3 regions of the Lysinibacillus phoenicis genome follow, and region 2 is predicted to be linked to each of the others. Evidence: riboswitches for the same ligand, from Rfam matches in the RefSeq annotation. Region 2 holds a riboswitch; each other region holds the start of a gene.

The links. A riboswitch is a leader RNA that binds a small molecule or an ion and turns the genes downstream of it on or off. The one in region 2 is predicted to bind S-adenosylmethionine.
Region 1: linked by a shared signal. The riboswitch ahead of ABC382_RS13175 (MetQ/NlpA family ABC transporter substrate-binding protein) and the one ahead of ABC382_RS07095 (YezD family protein) in region 2 are both predicted to bind S-adenosylmethionine.
Region 3: linked by a shared signal. The riboswitch ahead of ABC382_RS18200 (bifunctional homocysteine S-methyltransferase/methylenetetrahydrofolate reductase) and the one ahead of ABC382_RS07095 (YezD family protein) in region 2 are both predicted to bind S-adenosylmethionine.

What each region holds. Positions count from the first base shown of each region.
Region 1 is NZ_JBDFMP010000002.1:2,341,014-2,348,184, forward strand. It holds gene ABC382_RS13155 (PucR family transcriptional regulator) at 1-1,282, shown strand, start outside; gene ABC382_RS13160 (carbon-nitrogen family hydrolase) at 1,334-2,128, opposite strand; gene ABC382_RS13165 (pyridoxal phosphate-dependent aminotransferase) at 2,225-3,394, shown strand; gene ABC382_RS13170 (PPC domain-containing DNA-binding protein) at 3,435-3,938, opposite strand; SAM riboswitch class I at 4,061-4,166, shown strand; gene ABC382_RS13175 (MetQ/NlpA family ABC transporter substrate-binding protein) at 4,256-5,086, shown strand; gene ABC382_RS13180 (methionine ABC transporter ATP-binding protein) at 5,179-6,204, shown strand; gene ABC382_RS13185 (methionine ABC transporter permease) at 6,197-6,868, shown strand; gene ABC382_RS13190 (enoyl-CoA hydratase/isomerase family protein) at 6,879-7,171, shown strand, end outside.
Region 2 is NZ_JBDFMP010000002.1:1,109,309-1,116,479, forward strand. It holds gene ABC382_RS07070 (McrB family protein) at 1-1,269, opposite strand, end outside; gene ABC382_RS07075 (formate--tetrahydrofolate ligase) at 1,432-3,111, opposite strand; gene ABC382_RS07080 (cold-shock protein) at 3,325-3,525, shown strand; gene ABC382_RS07085 (VOC family protein) at 3,937-4,722, opposite strand; gene ABC382_RS07090 (flavin reductase family protein) at 4,880-5,365, shown strand; gene ABC382_RS07095 (YezD family protein) at 5,456-5,611, opposite strand; SAM riboswitch class I at 5,681-5,777, opposite strand; gene ABC382_RS07100 (DUF418 domain-containing protein) at 5,948-7,042, opposite strand; gene ABC382_RS07105 (TetR/AcrR family transcriptional regulator) at 7,035-7,171, opposite strand, start outside.
Region 3 is NZ_JBDFMP010000002.1:3,345,063-3,352,233, reverse strand. It holds gene metH (methionine synthase) at 31-3,462, opposite strand; gene ABC382_RS18200 (bifunctional homocysteine S-methyltransferase/methylenetetrahydrofolate reductase) at 3,455-5,302, opposite strand; SAM riboswitch class I at 5,391-5,490, opposite strand; gene ABC382_RS18195 (protoporphyrinogen oxidase) at 5,590-6,984, opposite strand; gene ABC382_RS18190 (globin-coupled sensor protein) at 7,171-7,171, opposite strand, start outside.

The sequences.
Region 1 (7,171 bases), 1.2 Mb from region 2:
AGCAATCATAGCACTTGCTAACTATCATCAGTTTCCCATTATTGTTTTTCATGAGGCAGTTCCTTTTGTTCGCATTACACAGGATTTACATAGCCAAATTATCAATAAGCAATATTTACTCATTTCTTCGCTAGAATCTTACTCACAGGCATTGAACAAAAATGCAGTCTTAGGACAGAACACAGACGATATTTTGCAAAATATGTATAACGAATTAAAGACACAAATCATGTTTGCTATTAAAGAGCGAGAGCCTATCTTTTATCCTAATATGGGACACAAAAAACGGCAGCAATTAGAAACATTGCACAAATCTGCACCACAATTTAAACATGAGCCTATTTTCATCTTTGATGAACATTATGCAGACCTAACACTCTATCGAGAAGATGGGCTATTCTCAGAATTTGAATTATTAATATTAGATCGTACAGCAACGGCATTAGCGCAACTATTAATGCGGGAATTCTATATCGAGGAAAAGAAGAATATAGAGGATGCAACCATTTTAGCAGATTGGATTGATCAAAAACTTTCTAAGGAGGAAATCTTTAAATTTATTGATACACATTACTCAAGCTATCAACAATCTAGTGGAACTGTTTTTATTTTAGCCTCTCCCCATACATTGCCGAAAGCACAGGAAGATATCGTCTATAGTAAACTCTATTATCGGAATCTCTTTGAACAGCATGGCTTCATCCCATTTTTATTTGAAAGAAAGAGCTATGTTATTTTTATTTTACTTCATACAAAAGACAGCAAAGCAACTCGTGACATATTAAATAACATCTTTTCTACACTTCCTAAAACTGATTTTTATAAGAAGCAACAGACACAAGGCTTTCAAGTAGCCGTTGGGAAAGTCGTTTGTAACGTAGAGGAAATTCCGAAAAGCTATCAAACTGCCATAGAAACCTTATATATTTGCCGTAAAGTACAAACTTCCTCCTTTTTTTATGATGATCTGCATTTATATCATTTAATTTATAAGCTACAAATGCAGGTGAATTTACAGGAAGTTATTTACGACTATCTACAGCCAGTGATTGAGTACGATAAAAAATATAATAGTAAGCTACTCGAAACATTACAGGTGTATTTACAAACAAATGGCTCCAAACAACAAACAGCCAATCAGTTGTTTATTGTTCGTCAAACCCTCTATCACCGATTAAAAAAGCTTGAAGGTTTATTAGGTAAAAATTTTATGAAAGGACATAACCGCATCACACTTGAGTTTATGCTATTGGCAAATTCATTAATTGAGGATAAGGTCTAAAAAAGTAGGCACGCTCAGCAGGTTGTCTTCCCTTTTGAGCGTGCCTCTTCACTACCCTTTCACAACAACATCCTGATATAGTCCAGGTCTACGATCGTCATAAACTGGGATTCTTCCGCGTACTTCATCGACAATAGAAAAGTCTACATCAATGACCGCTACTTCTTCATCTTCAGCACCAATCCAAAGTACTTCACCCCAAGGCTGAATAATCATAGATTGCCCATTAAAGTTTTCTACCTTTTTTGAAATACGATTAACTGCGATGACAAAACATTGGTTCTCAATCGCACGAGCCTGTAGTAGCGTTTTCCAATGATCAATCCTTGGTGTCGGCCACTGTGCTGGTACAAATAATACCTTTGCTCCTTGTAAGGCGTGGGCACGTAACCATTCAGGGAAACGAATATCATAGCAAATGACACCAGCAGCCTCAATATCTCCTAAAGCAAAACGATTCATTTCATCCCCTGCTTCTAAATAAAGATGCTCGTCCATTAAACGGAAAAGATGGGCCTTACTATATTCCCCTACAAGCTCTCCTTGGCAATCAAATGTATACATCGTATTATAAAATTTATCGCCTTTTTTTATTGATACGGAGCCACCTACAATATGTACACCAAGTTCCTTCGCTAAGTGTGCCAAAAAGGCTTTCGTTCGCTCACCATTGACATCTGCTAAGTCAGGCAATTTCTCTAGTGCGTAGCCTGTATTCCACATTTCAGGTAGCACAATGATTTCTGCACCTTGTTGTGCCGCTTCTCGAATCTTGTTTTCTGCTCGGGCAAAATTTTCTTCTACTTTGCCAAAGCCAACGTTTAATTGAATACAACCTATTTTCATATCTATTCCTCCTCTAGACAATTAACAGAAAAAGTAATACTATTTGCTTCATATTCTTCAATAATAATTATTATATTCTGAAAAAGGTGATCATGCATGGAATTCTCTAAAAAACTACAGCAACTACCTCCCCAATTTTTTGCGGCACTCGTCCAAAAAGTAAACAGTGCCCTAGAGGAGGGACGTGATGTCATCAATCTCGGGCAAGGTAATCCCGACCAACCGACGCCACCTCACATCATTCAAGCATTACAGGAAGCAGCAGACAATCCTCAAAATCACAAATATTCGCCGTTTCGTGGTATCGCCGAATTACGCCAGGCAGCTGCCAATTTTTACAAACGGGAATATAATGTTGATATAAATCCCGACACGGAGGTAGCAATTCTTGGCGGAACAAAAATAGGTCTTGTTGAGCTACCTCTAGCCGTATTAAACCCTGGTGATACCATGCTATTACCGGACCCAGGCTATCCAGACTACTTATCAGGTGTAGTATTAGGTGATGTAAATTTTGAGGTTATGCCACTTTTTGCTGAAAATAATTTCTTACCTGATTATCATGCATTACCTAATGAAGTGAAAGAAAAAGCCAAGCTACTTTATTTAAATTACCCGAATAACCCTACAGGTGGTACAGCAACACTGGCATTTTTCGAAGAGACTGTTCGCTTTGCCAAGGAACATAATATTATCGTATCACATGATTTTGCTTATGGAGCAATAGGATTTGATGGCAATAAACCTATTAGCTTCCTACAGGCAGAGGGTGCAAAAGACATTGGTATTGAAATGTATACACTTTCGAAAACCTTTAATATGGCTGGCTGGCGTATAGGCTTCGCCGTTGGTAACGCCGATATTATTGCGGCTATTAATCTCATTCAAGATCATTTGTTTTGTAGTCAATTCCCTGCAATTCAGCAAGCAGCAGCAGCGGCACTAACAGCTTCTCAAGAATGTGCAGATGAACTAAGGGCTACTTATGAACGTCGTCGAAATGTATTAATTGAAGAAGCTCAAAGAATTGGCTGGCAAGTTACGGCTCCGAAGGGCTCCTTTTTTGCTTGGCTTCCTGTACCTGTAGGCTACACTAGTGAACAATTTGCTGATTTATTGCTAGAAAAAGCTGATATTGCAGTAGCCGCAGGCAATGGCTTCGGTCAATATGGCGAAGGGTATATACGTGTTGGCTTACTTGTCAGCGAGGAACGCTTACGTGAAGCCATTCACAGAATTGAACAATTACAATTATTTACCGCTTAGTACTACTATGTCCTGTAGCATACATTCGCTACAGGGCATGCTATTTTTCGATTTTTCTTGGTAGCTCTAAACCTTGCTCTAGCGGATAAAATTGTATATGGCCTGTTTCTTCATCCAATCTACGAATATGCTGAACGCCTTGAATCTCAGCCAGTACAATGTCCGCTGTAATAACGGGATTTCTACCTTTCAGAAAGTGTCCCCCTGATACTACACCCCATTGATTACTCATCGAACCATGGAAATGTGTTTCATATCCTCCATCTCGTTTACAGACAACACCAGATCCTTGAATAAATTCGAGTGGTCCCTCTTTTTCAATGACTTCACTAAAACGGACTTTAATGTGCGATGTTTCATCAGGTACTAAATAAACAAAGCTACTTTTTTGGAAGCTCCCAATACAACTTACAATTGTAGCAGACTCTATTTGATTCTCCTCACAGAGCGCCTCAATTCCTTCCATGATGTCTGTCCCCATTAGAATACGAGCACTAATAACCTTGCCAAATGAACCAATTCCATAATTTACTCTTACAGACATTGTTCTCCCTCTTTCATAACAAAAAATTATAATAATATAAAAAATTTTAAAAATATTTATTGACTTACTATACCCCATAAATTATATTAGTTCTATCGGAATTACAAAAAAATATTATAAATCTCTTATCAAGAGTAGCTGAGGGACTGGCCCTATGAAGCTCGGCAACCTCCTTTTTAAAAGGAAGGTGCTAAATCCTGCAAACGAATTTCGTTTGATAGATAAGAGAGGACGTCTTTTTCATGAGCCTCTCTTAGTTTGTAAGAGAGTTTTTTTATTTTCAAAAAACCGATAAAAACATTTTGGAGGTCATTTTCATGAAAAAGAAAAATAAATTTTTAGTAGGTTTAGCAAGTCTTACATTAGTAGCAGCTCTAGCAGGCTGTGGCTCTAAAGAAGATAGTAAAGGTCAAGCTGAGGCAATCGATGAAAATAAAATCGTCGTTGGTGTCACTTCTGGTCCACACGAGCAAATTGCAGAAGTAGCAGCTAAAGTAGCAAAAGAAAAAGGCTTAGAAGTTGAGCTAAAGTCGTTTTCTGATTATGTTTTACCAAATACATCGTTAGCTGAAGGCGATCTCGATGCAAACAGCTACCAACATGAGCCTTTCTTGGACACATTTAATAAAGATCACGATACAGATTTAGTACCAGTAGGCAAAACTATTTTAAATCCAATGGGTATTTACTCTGAAAAATATAAATCATTTGATGATATTCCTGATGGTGCCACATTTGGCTTACCGAACGACCCAACAAATGGGGCCCGTGCCCTCTTTGTTTTACAAGAAGCTGGCTATATTAAGCTAAAGGATGGTGCAGACTTAACAGCCTCTATCCGTGACGTTGAAGAAAATAAAAAGAATTTACAGTTCATTGAACTAGAGGCGGCTCAAATTCCTAAACAGCTTAGTGAAGTAGATGTAGCAGCCATTAATACAAACTTCGCACTAGAAGCCGGCATTAATCCTAAGGAAGACTCTATTCTATTAGAATCTACTGACTCACCATACGTGAATTACATTGTAGTACGTGCTGAAAATGAAAACGACCCAACCATTAAAAAGTTTGTTGAGGCTTACCAATCTGAGGAAGTACGTCAATTCATTGAAGAAGAATTCAAAGGTTCTGTGATTCCTAGCTGGTAATATGCTTCTATTAGCAGAAGAATCTGCCGTATTCCTCATGAGAAAACGAGCAGATTCTCACTTTTAGAAGGACGAGAAAGGAGCAATATCGTATGATTCAATTACAAAATATATCGAAAGAATTTAAGACGAAAAAAGGGATCATTAAAGCTGTGGATGGGATCAATCTTCATGTGAAAAAGGGACAAATTCATGGGGTTATCGGCTATAGTGGTGCTGGTAAAAGTACACTTATTCGATGTGTCAATTTACTGGAACGTCCTACTTCGGGAAAAGTACTGATAGACAATGTGGACATTACAGCCCTTTCGCTAAATGAATTACGTCAAACACGACAAAAAATAGGAATGATTTTCCAACATTTTAATCTATTAAAAACTGCAACAGTTTACAACAATATTGCCGTGCCTTTAAAACTACTAGGCTATAACGACAAGGAAGTAAAAAACCGTGTAGCAAAATACGCCGAAATTGTAGGATTAACAGAGAAACTGGATAGCTATCCTAATCAACTTTCTGGTGGGCAAAAGCAACGAGTTGCTATTGCACGTGCCTTAGCACAAGAGCCAGAGATTTTACTTAGTGACGAGGCAACAAGTGCACTCGATCCTGAAACGACCGAGGCCATCCTTGAATTGTTGTTAAAAATTAACCGCGAGTTAGGCATTACGATCCTACTCATCACACATGAAATGAATGTCATTCAGAAAATATGTGATGAGGTATCTGTTCTCGAATCAGGTAAGGTCGTGGAGTTTGGTACTGCTATTGAGCTTTTTGCAAAACCGAAGCACCTTACTACTAGAAAGTTTTTAAATACAATTTCTCAGCGTAATTTATCCCCTTCACTCATTGAGCAGTTAAACGTTTCAGGAAGTGTCATTCGTTTAACATTCCTTGGTGAAAGTACGGGTAAGCCATTACTAGCAGAAGTCACGAAGGTGTACGATGTGCAACCGAATATTTTAACAGCTAATATTATTGAATTAAAAAACGGCATTGTTGGGAACATCGTGGTGCATTTACATGGAGAAACCCATATCGTCCAAAAGGCCCTAACCTATTTTACAGAAAATGGTGTTGCGGTAGAAGAATTAGGAGGCGAATTCAATGAGTAGTATTCAAAGCTTCTTTTCAGATTGGTCAGATGTCATTGGAAAATCAATTATCGAAACATTCCAAATGGTCGGAATTTCGCTACTCTTCTCCATTCTAATTGGTATTCCCTTAGGGCTATTAATCGTTTTAACACGACCAGGCCAATCCTTTGAAAATAAAATTATCTATCAGCTTTTTAATCTCATCATCAATATTATTCGTTCTGTTCCATTTATCATTTTATTATTCTTCATCTTACCATTTACCAAATTAATTGTTGGTACAACGATTGGTGTTAAAGGTGTTATAGTCCCACTAGTTGTTTATACAGCTCCTTATATTGCACGCTTAATGGAATCTGCTCTTTTAGAGGTGGATTCAGGTGTGGTAGAAGCTTATACAGCAATGGGCATAAAACGTCGCCATATTATTTGGCATGTCCTATTACGTGAAGCACGCCCATCGATTATTTTAGGCTTAACGATTGCCACAATTGGCTTAATTGGCGCTACGGCAATGGCTGGAATGGTGGGGGCAGGGGGATTAGGTGACCTTGCCTACCGTTATGGTCATTTACGCTATGAGGTTGATGTTATGTATGCCACTGTCTTTATCTTAATCATCCTTGTTCAAAGCATACAATCCATCGGCAACCGCTTTGCTGCGAAATTAAAGAAAGACTAGGAGAATGACGATGACAACTGAAATTTACGTAGAAAAAAACGGCTATATCGCAACGTTAGTGTTAAATCGCCCTGATAAACGTAATTCTTTATCGAGGGCGATGTTTCAGGCCATAGTAGACCAGCTTGAGCAGTTACGTACAGATCCTTCTATTAAGCTATTAATTGTTCGCGGTATCAATGAAGTTGCCTTTTCATCAGGTGCAGATATTAGTGAGTTTTTAGATATTCGTTATGCTGCTGACAATGCCAAAGCCTATAACGATATAGCTTTAAAAGCCATTGATGCCCTTTATAAATTTCC
Region 2 (7,171 bases):
GATTTTCACATTTGAATGTTTTTTCCACTTTAAAAACTGCATTACAGAGTATGTTTTACCTGTACCTGGCGGACCGTATAAAATAATTTGGCCTTTTCGGTTAAGAGCCCTATTTATTTTTCCAAAAAGAGGTGATTCTTCTAAAGTGGGCTTAGTAATAGACTGTGTTCCATTACTTTGTAGCCATTCTTCCATCTGTTTCTTAGGTACTTTCGCTACCGTTACAGTTTTCCAAGCATTTTGAGGTGGAATAACTAACCCTTTTTCAAAAATTTGCGACCAATTCACTCCTACAGTATGGGGATATCGTCCAAAATCTTCGTTATATTTGTAACCCTCTTCATTTACTACTCCAATGCCAACTATTTTCGACGTTCCATTATTGGCAATCACTAGGTCACCTGGCTGTAAATTATAAAAGTCCCATACCTCATTTGCTTTTCTCGTAATAACTGATTTATGTTGATTATAATAGCCTTTTTTAACAAAAGCATTTTTTAACTCGTTAAAATCATTGTATTGTTCGAGGTTACCAAGATCACCCCAACCTAAGGAAATAAAACTATTATCTACACAGTTTTGAAAGTTACTAGCATTATCACCTGGAGCAATTTTATAAACAAATTCAGCTTGCATAAAATGTGTATATAGAAAATTTGAGAGCAACAGCACATCATATTGTTGTAAAGACTTATGTTTGTATAGTTCATTCCGTAAGAGTTGATTTAAATAAAGCGTATCTCTTGTTTTCAACAGATTCTCATCCACTCCAAATTCCTTTAAAAATTTTTTCAGATGAGATTCTTGATAAATCGGCATTAATTTATCTGCATGGTACATATATGATATTTTTCCTCTTAGCATTGAACCCCGATTTAGTAAATTATCATTATCTATTGATACATAGGGTTCTTTCCCCATTACTTCTATCGTTTTAATAATATCTTCTCTAAGTTGTTGCCATGCCTCTTGCTCATTTTTAAATTGTTCTGGGTAAAACCAAGTACCTTCCTTCTTTTTATAATAAATTATATGTTTATTAGCTGATCCTCCCTTGATACTCCCTAAGGAAACCGTATTATATTCTAACCACCAGCTAAAGGAACCTTGAGGCTGCAATCCTAGTGCATATTCTTCAAGCTCCATCTCATGCAAACGCTCTAGTGGGAACTTGAGCAAAAATTCTCGGTGTAACTCTTTTGCCTTTCGAACATATTCTTTTCTTTCTTCAGTAGCAAATTCATGAATTTGTGTGATTATCTTATCCATATATGTACCTCCTCATTAAATAAATAACAATTTTCGCGATTTATTGTATGGGCAAAATCTCAGTTCCTTTTGCTTTTAAATTTTTGGAATTTATAATTTCGAAATGGAAAGCTACCCTTTTTTTAAAGGGTAGCTTTAAGGTCTATCATTATTTTATTGATGTTAGAACAATCCCACCGCATGTCCTTCGCTATCAACATTCATACGTAGCGCAGCCGGTGTTTTTGGTAAACCTGGCATTGTCATAATATCGCCTGTTAGACAAACTAAGAAGCCAGCACCAAGCTTTGGAATAACTTCACGAATCGTAATGGTAAAGCCTTCTGGACGACCGAGTAAACTTGGTTGGTCAGTTAGGGAATACTGTGTTTTTGCCATACAAATCGGAAGAGAGTCCCAGCCAAATTTTTCGATTTGGGCAATTTGTTTTTTGGCTTGATCAGTAAATTGCACATCTTTCCCACCATAAACTTTTTGCACGATTGTACGAACTTTTTCTTCAATAGACTCTGTTACATCATATAAAGGAGAGAAGTTGTTATCTTCTTCTAGCACAGCTAGTACTTGTTCAGCTAGAGCTAGACCACCTTTACCGCCTTCTTCCCAGACATTTGTACGTGCGATACGAACATCATTTTCTTGACACCAGTTAAGAACGGCTTCTAATTCAGCCTCTGTGTCCGTAATAAAACGATTTAATGCAATAATTGGTTCAACGCCAAATGTGCGAACTGTCTCCACATGTTTAGCTAAGTTTTCAATACCTTGTAAAAGGGCTTCGACATTTTCGCCAACAAGCGCTGTTTTCGGAACCCCACCATGCATTTTTAAGGCACGAATCGTAGCTACGATAACAACGGCACTTGGCTTAAAGCCAGCTTTCCGTGCTTTAATATTCATGAATTTTTCAGCACCTAAATCAGAGCCGAAGCCTGCCTCTGTCACCACGATATCCGCTAGCTTACGAGCTGTTTGTGTCGCCATAATGGAATTACAGCCGTGAGCGATATTGGCAAATGGACCACCATGAATAATGGCAGGTGTTCCTTCTAATGTTTGTACTAAGTTTGGCTTGAAGGCATCCTTTAATAATAAAGTAAGAGCACCTTCTACCTGTAAATCTCGTACAAAGACTGGCTCACGCTCGAATGTGTAGCCAATCACGATACTAGCGATGCGTTCACGTAGATCCTCAATACTTGTTGCTAAACAGAACACTGCCATGATTTCAGAGGCTACCGTAATATCAAAGCCGTCCTCACGAGGCATGCCTTGAACTGGTCCCCCTAAACCAACGACTACTTTACGTAGAGCACGATCATTTAAGTCCATTACACGTTTCCAAATAATGCGTCGTGGATCAATGTTTAATGCATTTCCTTGATGGATATGATTATCAATAAATGCGGATAAAGCATTGTTGGCTGTTGTAATCGCATGAAGGTCACCAGTGAAATGTAAATTAATATCCTCCATTGGTATTACTTGTGCGTAACCTCCGCCAGTTGCGCCACCTTTTACGCCCATTACTGGACCTAATGATGGTTCTCGTAAAGCGACCATCACCTTCTTATCTAATTGATGAAGGGCATCTGCTAGTCCTACAGTCACTGTCGACTTTCCTTCACCTGCTGGGGTCGGACTAATAGCAGACACTAATACTACTTTTGCATCCTCGCCCTGAGCTGTAATTTTTAATGGGTCAATCTTTGCTTTGTAGCGTCCATACTGCTCAAGAGCATCCTCTGGAATACCCGCAGCTTTGGCAATTTCCGTAATAGGTTTGATCACTGCTTGACTAGCGATTTCTAAATCTGATAATGGTTGATTTTTCGTTGTCATTTGGCATCCTACTTTCTTTGTTGTTCATTTCCATTATAGTCTTAATTGTGAAAAAAAAGAAAGCCAGATATGCAAGCATTTCGACAATCAATTGACATCTTTGTTCAATTCATGTATGTTCTAAGAGAAAATGCAATTTTTTCACATTTTCTCAATGAGAGCACAACTTATTTAACTTTATTTTACATTCAAGCGCATTGGAGGCGAATGCTTATGCAACAGGGGATCGTAAAGTGGTTCAATAATGAAAAGGGTTATGGCTTTATTGAATGTGATGATGGAGAAGATGTATTTGTACATTTTACGGGCATCCAGGAGGAAGGCTTCCGTACACTTGAAGAAGGTCAAAAGGTATCATTTGATGTGGTAGAGGGTAATCGTGGACCTCAAGCATCAAATGTTGTGAAATTATAACGGTAATGGACTATTAGCTTAGTTCCAAATGGACAGCGGAGCAGGAATGAAATATTCCTTCATCCGCTTTTTTTATTACCAATGGTGGCCCTTTGCAAATTTGATACTAAGTATGTGAAGCATATAGCATGACAAAAGGGAATTACACTTGAAATAATTTCAAAAAAGCTATAAGAAAACTGCGGAACGAAGGGCGGCACTCCTGCGGGAAAAGCGGAAAAGTCGAGATCCTGGACTGAGCGAAGCGAGGGAAGCAGCTCGACCTCACCCGCGGAAAGCGTCCGTCCATTGTGGAAATCAATAGCTTAGCTTTATTTCATTGTAAAAGAAAAAAGACTGTAGGCAAACTCAAAATTCATCGAGTTTGTCTACAGTCTGAATCCATTTCAGCATATGAAGTGGATATTGTAATTATCGATTAATCCAATAAAAAGCGCCAGGACATACTAATGTTTCCTTTGTTCGATGAGGATCTTTTAATGTCACACCAAATGGCCCTTCTTTTATATGACCAAGTGTCATAGCTACTGCAACCTCTTCCTCATAAAAATCCAATCGGATATTCGGGAGCTGTAACGAGATGAACTGCTCATGTTGCACAGGCTCTGGTAGCTGCAATACCTCCTGCCATAAACGAACTGTTCTTCGTATATCCTTGACATACAATTGGATTGATTCCATTGTAATCGCTTGTTTTGTATCAATAGCACCGCTTGTCACTAATTGTGACAGACGTTCCTCATCTTCCTCTGCCCATTCAATTAAAAATGGAAAATCAATGAGAAGATCTGGTTTGCCAAAATGGAGAAGCTTCCACTTCACAACAGTGCCATCCGGTCTTGTTCGACTGCAAGCATCCGGCCCATATACATCATAACCTAATGCTCGTAAGCGTTGACCCTCTTCCTCAATTTTTTTGGTACGCAAGGCTATTCGTGAAAATCCTTGGCGCTCTTGATCACGTTTAAACGTATAATGTAAGGAATATGGGTATTGTGCCGCCTGCTCAAATAAATCACGATCATAGATAGCAATTTGTTCAATATAGCTTAAGCCAAAGTAGCTTAACGTATTATAAGTCCCCCACATCGTGTGCTGCCCACCATTCACTGTGTGGACATTTCGTTTATTGAAGAAAACCTTTATATTTTCTGGTGATTCCACTTGGTGAACCAGGTGATCAAAATATAAAGTCATGGCAATTCCCCTTTCTTTCCCCATTACCTTTACCTGTATGTTTAATTGGTTTAAAATTTACTCAAGAAAAGGAGTTACTAGTAGGATATGAAAAAAAAGTTCATTTTACCTACTTACTCCGTGAACTAATTTATATTAATAAAGAGGTGATATTTGAATGACAGATCAAGTAGCTGCTTTTAAATTGGCATTAGGTAATTACCCTACAGGCGTTACAGTTGTCACAACAAGTCATGAAACAAAACCTATAGGCTTAACCGTCAATTCCTTTGCATCTGTTTCAATCGACCCGCTCCTTATTTTGTGGTCACTCGATAAAAATTCTCAGCTTCATTCTTATTTTACGAATGCTTCTCATTTCGCGGTCAATATTTTAGCAAGCGACCAAGAACATTTATGTACACTATTTGCCAGTAAAATCCCTGATCGTTTTGCACAGGCACAGTGGTCCACTTCATCTTTAGGTCTACCGATTTTACATGATACAGCAGCTATTTTACAATGTAAAACGTTTCAGCAAATAGATGCTGGCGACCATACCATTTTTATTGGGCATGTGCAAGACATTACAAACGGGCAAAAAGAACCGTTACTATACCATCGCCGTCATATTGGGCAAATACCAAAAAGCTTTTATAGTTAATTTTTTAGACAAAAAAAGGGCCACTTGTAAGCAAAGGAAATCCTTCATGCTTATTGGTGGCCTTTTGACATCGTTCAACTGAAATCAATGTTATTTTTTCTGCGGAAATCTCTGTTTTTCAAGCCTATTAATTTGCACAATAACACCATCTTGGATCGTAATATGCACTTCACCAAATTCAAGATTTTGAATTGCCTTGGCAATTGCCTCTAATTTTTTATCATCTACCTTTACTGATTGAGCCATACGATACACCCCTTCTTTTTCATTCTTGTTGTACAAAAGAGGCCAACGCATCAAACTGATTGATAGCCCCTCCTATCTCTCAGATACCATCTGTTGGATTTGGCACCTAACTTTTCGGTTGCCGAGGCTTCGTTGGGCCAAGTCCCTCCACCTCTCTTGATAAGAGTACTGCGTTTCTTGACAATAATTCTATAATTCTACTATACGAATGTCAATATAAAATATTAGAAAACCTAGCTGAATACTTTGTAATATCAATCTTCTACGTTTGTATGAGTCGATATGAATGTATTTTATGCCAAATCAGTAGTAAATAGATGACTACTCTCAAACTTTTTAATTGGACCATTTTCTCAAAATGAGTTCAATTGGACCACGTTGATGGATAGTCCTCCACCATATCGAAAAAAACACACAGCCTAAAAAATAACAACATGCATAGAGCATTGAAAAAACGACTGTTAGATTATTCGATAAATCGAAAACTTCTAACACAGTGATGCCAATAAAGACATGGCCAACATAGTGTGTTAAGGACAATTGACCCGTTTTAATGATTGCTTCTATTACTTTATTTTTGAAAGTTTCTACAAAATACATACAACCTACTATTATCACAATAGCCGAAGCCGAATTTGATAGAACATACATTATATTTGGTGGAATTGGTCCTGTATCAAATAAATACAACGCACTATCATGATCTAAGAAATATTTTGTCGAGAAGTGAATAATCACCTTTGAAAAAATTTCTATAATCACTCCTAACAAGATACCTACCGTAACTAATTTCTTTCTTAATGCCCTATTGGTTAAATCTAAGGTACCTACAATCATCCCAATGAGAAAAAAAGATATCCATGGAAAAACGGGGTGGTAGCCATTAAACAGTAAATTTCTCATAAAACCTTCTACCGTCCAAAAATCTATATACTCTAATAAAATATATTTTGGATGCCACCCAACTAGATAATTGAATTGGATTTGTAGCCATTGGGAAACGATTATCACCGCACTAATTGTAAAAAGCATGGTTTTCTTTGAAGTTGCTATCAACAAAGCTGCAAGAAACATATAAACACCGTAATAATGTAAAATATCTCCCGTCCATCCCACCACATATAAAACCATCCCAACAACAAACAAAAAAAGAGCTCGCTTCCATAAAGTTAACTTACTTTGGCGAATAAGAATTGGGTCCTTTGCTTCCCTTGCTTTCCGCGTCATCAGCGCAGTCCCTATTCCTGCTAGAATGACAAATAGTGCAGAGGCGCGCCCCTCAAAAAGACTTTGCAATTGAATGAGCCATTGTGAACCATTGGCAGTTGAACCTGAAATAACGCCAAAGTTTACAATAAACATACCTAACATTGCTAATGCTCTTGCAAAATCTAAGCCCTCAATACGACGATGACCAAGTTGCTTATTCATCTTTTCCCCCTTGAATGACGCTATGTACTGCCTCCCTCCAAATAGCCTTATAGTTCAATTGACTACCAGTTAACATAAAATTGCCAATATTATCATAGAGCATGGCTAACATGTGGGCTTTCGCTTCTA
Region 3 (7,171 bases), 2.2 Mb from region 2:
TCATCAGCAGAATGTTATTATATTACACCCTTAAACATTAAAATAGCGAGCATCAGGATGAGCAAAAACAATCGCAGATACAGATGCTTCCGGCTCCATCATAAATCCTTCAGTTAAATGAACACCAATATCTTCAGGCTTTAATAAGCCAAACAGCTTCTCTTGATCTTCCAAGTTAGGGCAGGCAGGGTAACCGAATGAAAAACGTTGCCCTTGATATTTTGCTGCAAACCGATCTCTCATCGTGAAATCTGTCGCGTCAGGGAAGCCCCATTGGTCACGAATTTCTTGATGCATACGTTCAGCAAAGCCCTCTGCTAATTCTAGTGCAGTCGATTGTAGTGCATGGCTTTCGAGGAATTTACCGTCCTCTTTTAACTGGCGTGCTGTAGCCATCACTCCTTTTCCTGCAGTTACTACCATGAGTGCAATATAGTCCATTTCACCGCTTTCTACTGTTTTTAAGAAGTCAGCAAGACATAAAAATGGTTCTACCTGCTGGCGCGGGAAAGTAAAACGTTCAATTTCTGTTTTACTATCAGCAGGATCATAAACAACGACATCATCCCCATCCGCTTGGGCAGGGAAAAATTGATACAAACCTGAAGGCTTTAATAAATCACCTTTCAAATAATCATCTACTAATTCTTTTAGCTCTGTAGCTCTAGAATCTCCCGCTTCAAGCAGTTGATGAACTTGCCCTTTCAAGCCTAAATGATGTCCTAGCAATGTCCGCATATTAACATATGGATATAAATGTGATACAGCATATTCTTTTTTTACATGGCGACGTAAATCTGCTGGTAAATATACAGCTGCTTCTTTGACTGTTCGTGCAGGTTTTATCGTTACCTCTTTTACAGGACGAGCAGCTCGTTTTTCATCTGCCTCTAAACGTTTTTGGCGAGATTCTGCGATTTCAGCTAAGAAATTGGCACGTGTCCCCTCTCCCATTAAAAGATTGGCCTGCTCTAGGCCTTGCATTGCATCTTTTGAATAAATTACAGGACCATCATATTCATCTGCTATTTTTGTTTCAGTAAAGCGTCGAGAAAGTGCCGCTCCACCCACTAAAATAGGTACATCAATACCTGCCTCTTTGAAATCTTGAGCAGTAATGACCATCTGTTGCGCTGATTTTACTAACAAACCCGATAATCCGATAAAGTCTGGTTTTTCCTTGCGAATGGCTTCAATTAATTGGGCAGGGGTTACTTTAATGCCTAGATCTACAACCTTATAGCCATTATTACTTAATATAATATCCACAAGGTTCTTCCCAATATCGTGAACATCTCCTTTGACGGTAGCAAGTACCATTTTCCCTTTCCCAGCACTCTCTTCATTCTTCTCCATGAATTGCTCTAAATGGGCAACGGCAGCCTTCATCACACCCGCTGATTGTAAAACCTCTGCTACAATGAGTTGATTATCATTAAATAATCGACCTACCTCAGCCATACCTTCCATTAAAGGACCATTAATGATATCAAGAGGTGTCTCAAAGATTTCACGGGCTGCATCTAAATCCTCTATTAGTCCTTCCTTCGTACCCTCTAGAATATAGTAAGCTAAACGACCCTCAACCGTTTTTGGTATATCGGCTTCCGTTTTTTCCTTCTTTTTGTCACGATAGAAGTCTGTGAATACGGCTAAGGTTTCATCATTTGTATTAAACAGCAAGTCATTAGCTAGCTTTATTTCCTCTTCAGGAATGGAAGCATATCGCTCTAGCTTCTCTGTATTAACAATAGCGTAATCCAAACCAGCAATTGTACAATGATAGAGATACACAGCATTCAGTACTTCTCGGCCCACTGGCGGTAAGCCAAACGAGATATTACTTACACCTAGAACTGTTAATGTTTGCGGCATTTTTTCTTTGATTAGTCGAATCCCTTCAATGGTTTCGAGAGCAGATCCAATATACTGCTCATCTCCAGTTCCTACTGGGAACATCAATGGGTCAAAAATAATATCTTCTGGTGCAATACCCCATTTTTCAGTTAAAAGTTGATAGGAACGTTCAGCAATTTCAAGCTTACGATGACGATCAACCGCCATACCTTTTTCATCAATTGTACCAACAACTAATGACGCACCGTATTTTTTCACAAGTGGTAATACGGCATCAAATCGCTCCTCGCCATCTTCCAGATTAATAGAGTTAATGATGGCTTTCCCTTGCGAAAATTTTAGCGCCTCCTCGATGACTTTTTCATCTGTTGAGTCAATCACAAGAGGAACCTTCACTTTTTTCACAACCTCCTGCATAAAGCCACGCATATCTTCTAATTCATCACGATCTGGGTTTGCTAAACAAATATCAATAACATGGGCACCATTTTTAACTTGCGCACGTGCAATCTCTGCTGCTTCCTCAAACTTTCCATCAATGATTAAATTTTTAAATTTTCGGGAGCCGATAACATTCGTTCTTTCTCCAATAAATAATGGACGCATGGAATCGTCATACAATAATGGTTCGATACCAGATACCGCATGACCATGCGTTTTTTCTGGTAATTGTCGTGGTTTTTCACCTTTTAAAACTTCACGAATAGCTGCAATATGTGCTGGAGTTGTTCCACAGCAACCACCTACAATATTAAGCCAACCCTTTTCTGCAAAGCCTTTTAATTTTTGCGATAAAGATTCTGGCGATTCATGGTAACAGCCTTCTTCATCAGGTAAGCCAGCATTTGGATAACAACTTATATAGCCTGTTGAAAGCTCTGCTAATGAACGAATATGATCCGTCATAAACTCTGGTCCTGTCGCACAGTTTAAGCCAACTGATAATGGTTTAATATGCTCAATAGATATATAAAAGGCATCAATCGTTTGTCCTGCGAGTGTCGTACCCATCGGTTCAATTGTTCCTGAAATCATAACGGGAAGTTCCTTGCCAGTTGCCGCGAAAGCACGTGTTACCCCTAATGTGCCGGCTTTAACATTCAGCATATCCTGACTTGTTTCCAATAACAGCACATCTGCTCCTGCCTCAATTAAGGCCTTCGCTTGGATAAAGAAATTTTCCTCGAGCTCATCAAATGTAATACCGCCAGTTACGGATAATGTTTTTGTTGTTGGTCCCATAGCTCCAGCTACAAATCGCGGCCAATCCGATGTTGTAAATTTATCCACCGCTTGGCGAGCAATTTCAACTGCACGTTTATTAATCTCTTCCGCTTTTGCACCCAGATCGTATTCATTTAACACAAGAGGAGTTCCACCAAATGTATTCGTACAAATGATATCTGCGCCAGCCTCTAAATATTTAAGATGAATTTTCTCTATAACATCAGGTCTAGTAAGCACAAGATTTTCATTACACCCATCGAGCTCCTCTCCACCAAAATCATCTGCCGATAAGTTTTCATTTTGTAGCATTGTTCCCATTGCGCCATCAAGAATTAAAATACGTTTCTCTAATTGCTCTTCAATCAAGTGCTTAGCCATGTATACTTACTCCTTTTTTTTGTTCATCCAATTGCTCAATATATTTCATCAACTCTAGTGTCACATCATAGCGTAAAAAAGGTGTAATAAGGTAAATACCATTAAAATATTGCGCAGCCACCTCTACTAATTCCCTTGCAATGGCAATACCCTCAGCTGTTGCACGTTCTTTATCTTCACCACAAGCCTTCATTCTTGCTAAGGCATCTTCTGATAATTTGATGCCAGGCACCTCGTGGTGTAAAAACTCTGCACTTTTATAACTCGTAACGGGCATAATCCCAATATATATCGGTGCTTGTAGATGCTTTGTTGCCTCGTAAATTTCCACAATTTTTTCCTTCGTATACACTGGCTGTGAAATAAAATAATCTGCACCATGTTCGATTTTCTTTTCTAAACGTGCCACAGCACGGTCTAACACACGAACGTTTGGATTAAATGCAGCAGCCACTGAAAAATTTGCTTTTTTTCGAAGGGGTTTACCAGAGAAAGAGACCCCTTCATTTAACTGCTTAATTAATTGGATTAGCTCCATCGAGGAGACATCATAAACGCTTGTCGCACCTGGGAAGTCCCCAACTTTTGTTGGATCACCCGTAACAGCTAAGACATCATGAATTCCTAAAGCATTTAATCCCATTAAATGTGATTGCAGACCGATTAAATTACGATCTCGACATGTAATATGTGTTAGAGGACGTACGCCATGTGTATTCTTCAACAATGCTCCCATTGCAATATTGCTAATACGAGGAGAGGCTAGAGAATTGTCTGCCATCATGACTACATCTGCGCCAGCATCATACAATTGTTTTGCTCCTACAAGGAATCCATCAATTTCTAAATGTCTAGGTGTATCCAGTTCTACAATGACAGATCGTTCACGTTTTACTTTTTCATGAAGAGGCTCATACTTAGGAGGCTCTGCTTCTCGAACGACCTCAATCTTTTCAGGTTTCGCATGCTTTTCATGAACGGGTGATAACTCCTCTAAATATTTTTTTGCTGCCGCTATATGCTTTGGTGTCGTACCACAGCAGCCCCCAATCAAGCGTACCCCTTGATCACGTAGTTCTACTGCTGCTCGACCAAAATAATCAGCCTCCGATTCATAAACGACACGCCCATCTTCTAAGTCAAGAAGTGAAGCGTTCGGATAAGCTGACATAAATGCCTTTTCAGGAAGTTCTACGCCTTCAAATGCTTGTATTGTATGATGTGGGCCTAGCCGGCAATTGACACCAACGATATCTGCACCAAGTGTTTCTAGCTCATGCAAAACATTATTTAAAGACATTCCATTTTGTAAAACACCAGGCTCATGCATAGATACTTGTGCAATAATTGGTAACATTGTTTTTGCACGTAACATTTTTAATGTTGCAGTTAATTCTTCAAAATCATAATAGGTTTCAAGTAAGAGGCCATCTGGATTTCCTGCAAGTAAAACACTTGCTTGTTCCTCTACAGTCGCTAATATTTCCTCTAGTGTTGCATCACTTTTTCGGATACCACGAATACCTCCTATTGTCCCTAAAACAAATTGACCTCCATCTGCAGCTGCTCGCTTAGCAATTGTAATAGCTGCTTCATTAAATTGTTGAACGCGTGATTCTAATCCATAGCGAGCTAATTTGATGGCATTTGCACCGTACGTATTCGTTTGAATGATGTCAGCACCAGCCGCAATATATTCTCTATGAATCTTTTCAATTAACTCTGGTCTCTGCACATTCATTTCCTCATGGCAATATTCCAATCCATAGCCATAAAGAACTGTGCCTATTGCACCATCCGCCGTCAATACATGCGTGTTTAACTTCTCAAGCAATCCCATAAAACTAGCCTCTCTTCCTATGTCTCTGTATAATAAAAAGCCTTCTTTCATAAAAAAGAAGGCTTTAACGATTCAGCATTGTTGTTCCTTCTCATCTTCGACTCAACGGTCTTCTGGATTTAGCACCTGACAATAAGTTGGTTGCTGAAGCTTCAATGGGCCAGTCCCTCTGCTTCTCTTGATAAGAATTAAGTATGAATTTTTTAAATAATTAAAAGAATCATATCGTTTACTGACGAATGAGTCAAGAGTATTTCACGTAACAAAGTAATTTTTAACTTAAAATCTTAGAAACTGGATAGTTCCTCTGCAAGCTCCTCACCAATTTTTTTCCCATTTTGAATGCAAGCTCCGATACCTACACCAAAATATGAACAGCCTGCTATAGCTAAATTTGGATAGTTTTTGTTCAGTTCCTGAAGCAACCCTTGTAACGCTTCTCTGTGAGCTAAGTCGTATTTAGGCATTTGATCAATCCATTTTGTTACATTTACTACGGTTGGATCCTCTTCTATTCCCAAGCTCTTTCGAACATCCTCTAAAGCAACGGTTGCCAATTCTTCATCAGTCATGGCACGTAGTTGTTCATACGCTGGGTTAATACTCTTATAGAAGAGTCGTACAAGTAATTTATTGTCTCTCGATGTATGCTTCCATTTACGACTTGTCCAAGTTACTGCATTACAAGTAACGTTAGAATTATGAGAGACAATATAGCCCGTTCCATCTGCTGGCAATTTCGCGTCTGGTACATCGAAGCCTAAGTATATGGTAATGGCTGACGCAGTAGTAAATTGATTAAAATAACAGTTTAATGATTCGTCCTTCATGAGGCTTTGAACAGCTTCATTCGGTAGTGCAAGCACAACATAATCTGCTCCGATATTTTCACCATTTGCTAATGAAATTGTATAGCGGTCTTTCTGTTTTTGAACATGTAAAGTAGCGACACCCTTGATAATTTCAACATTGGTTAATGTTTGCTCAAGTCGATCGATTAAAGAAGTTAAACCATTTTTAAATGATATAAATTTTTTATTGGCAGCTTTAACAAATTGCTCACGGTTCGCATCAAAACCTTTAATGATACTTCCATAATCATTCTTATAATCAATTAAATACGGTAAAGTAGAAGCAATTGAAAGCTGATGTAAATCACCTGAATACACACCTGCTAGAACTGGTGCAATTTGGTTTTTTACTAGTTCCTCTCCTAAATAGTAGGTTAAGAACTCGCCAATTGAACTTTCCTTTGTAAAGCCTTTGTTTGGTAATGTCAAATCCTTTAATGCTTCCTGCTTTCCTTGCTCTGATATTAATGTGCTTTCCTCTAAGGATGCCAAGCTCATTGGAATACCAAATGTAGAATCAGCTGGAATAGCATGTAGTTCATTATTTGTGTAAATATAAGAAATGCCGGTTTCGTTATAAACTAGATTATCTTCAAAATCAAGCTCCTGCACTAGCTCCATAACACCTTTATGGCGAGCGACAATAGAATCAGCACCTGTTTCCATAATAAATCCTTCTTCATATGCCGAATGTAACTTACCACCTAGATATGTATTTTTCTCTACAAGTACTAGACGAACATCTAGATTATTCTCCTTCACTTGACGTTGTAAGTAATGCATTGTGCATAATCCTGTAATTCCGCCACCTAATACAACAACTGTTTTCATATAAACCGCCCCTATTATTAGTTCTTTCTACAGTATAAACCTATTTTCATTGAAAATTGCATTCAACCCTTTACAAATTTAGCAAAAATAGAGCTATCCCTTTAGGAGATAGCTCTAGCCAACATATATATTAATAGGTACTATAGTGTTAATTACGCCTAATACATTGTAGTAAATACTAACCGTC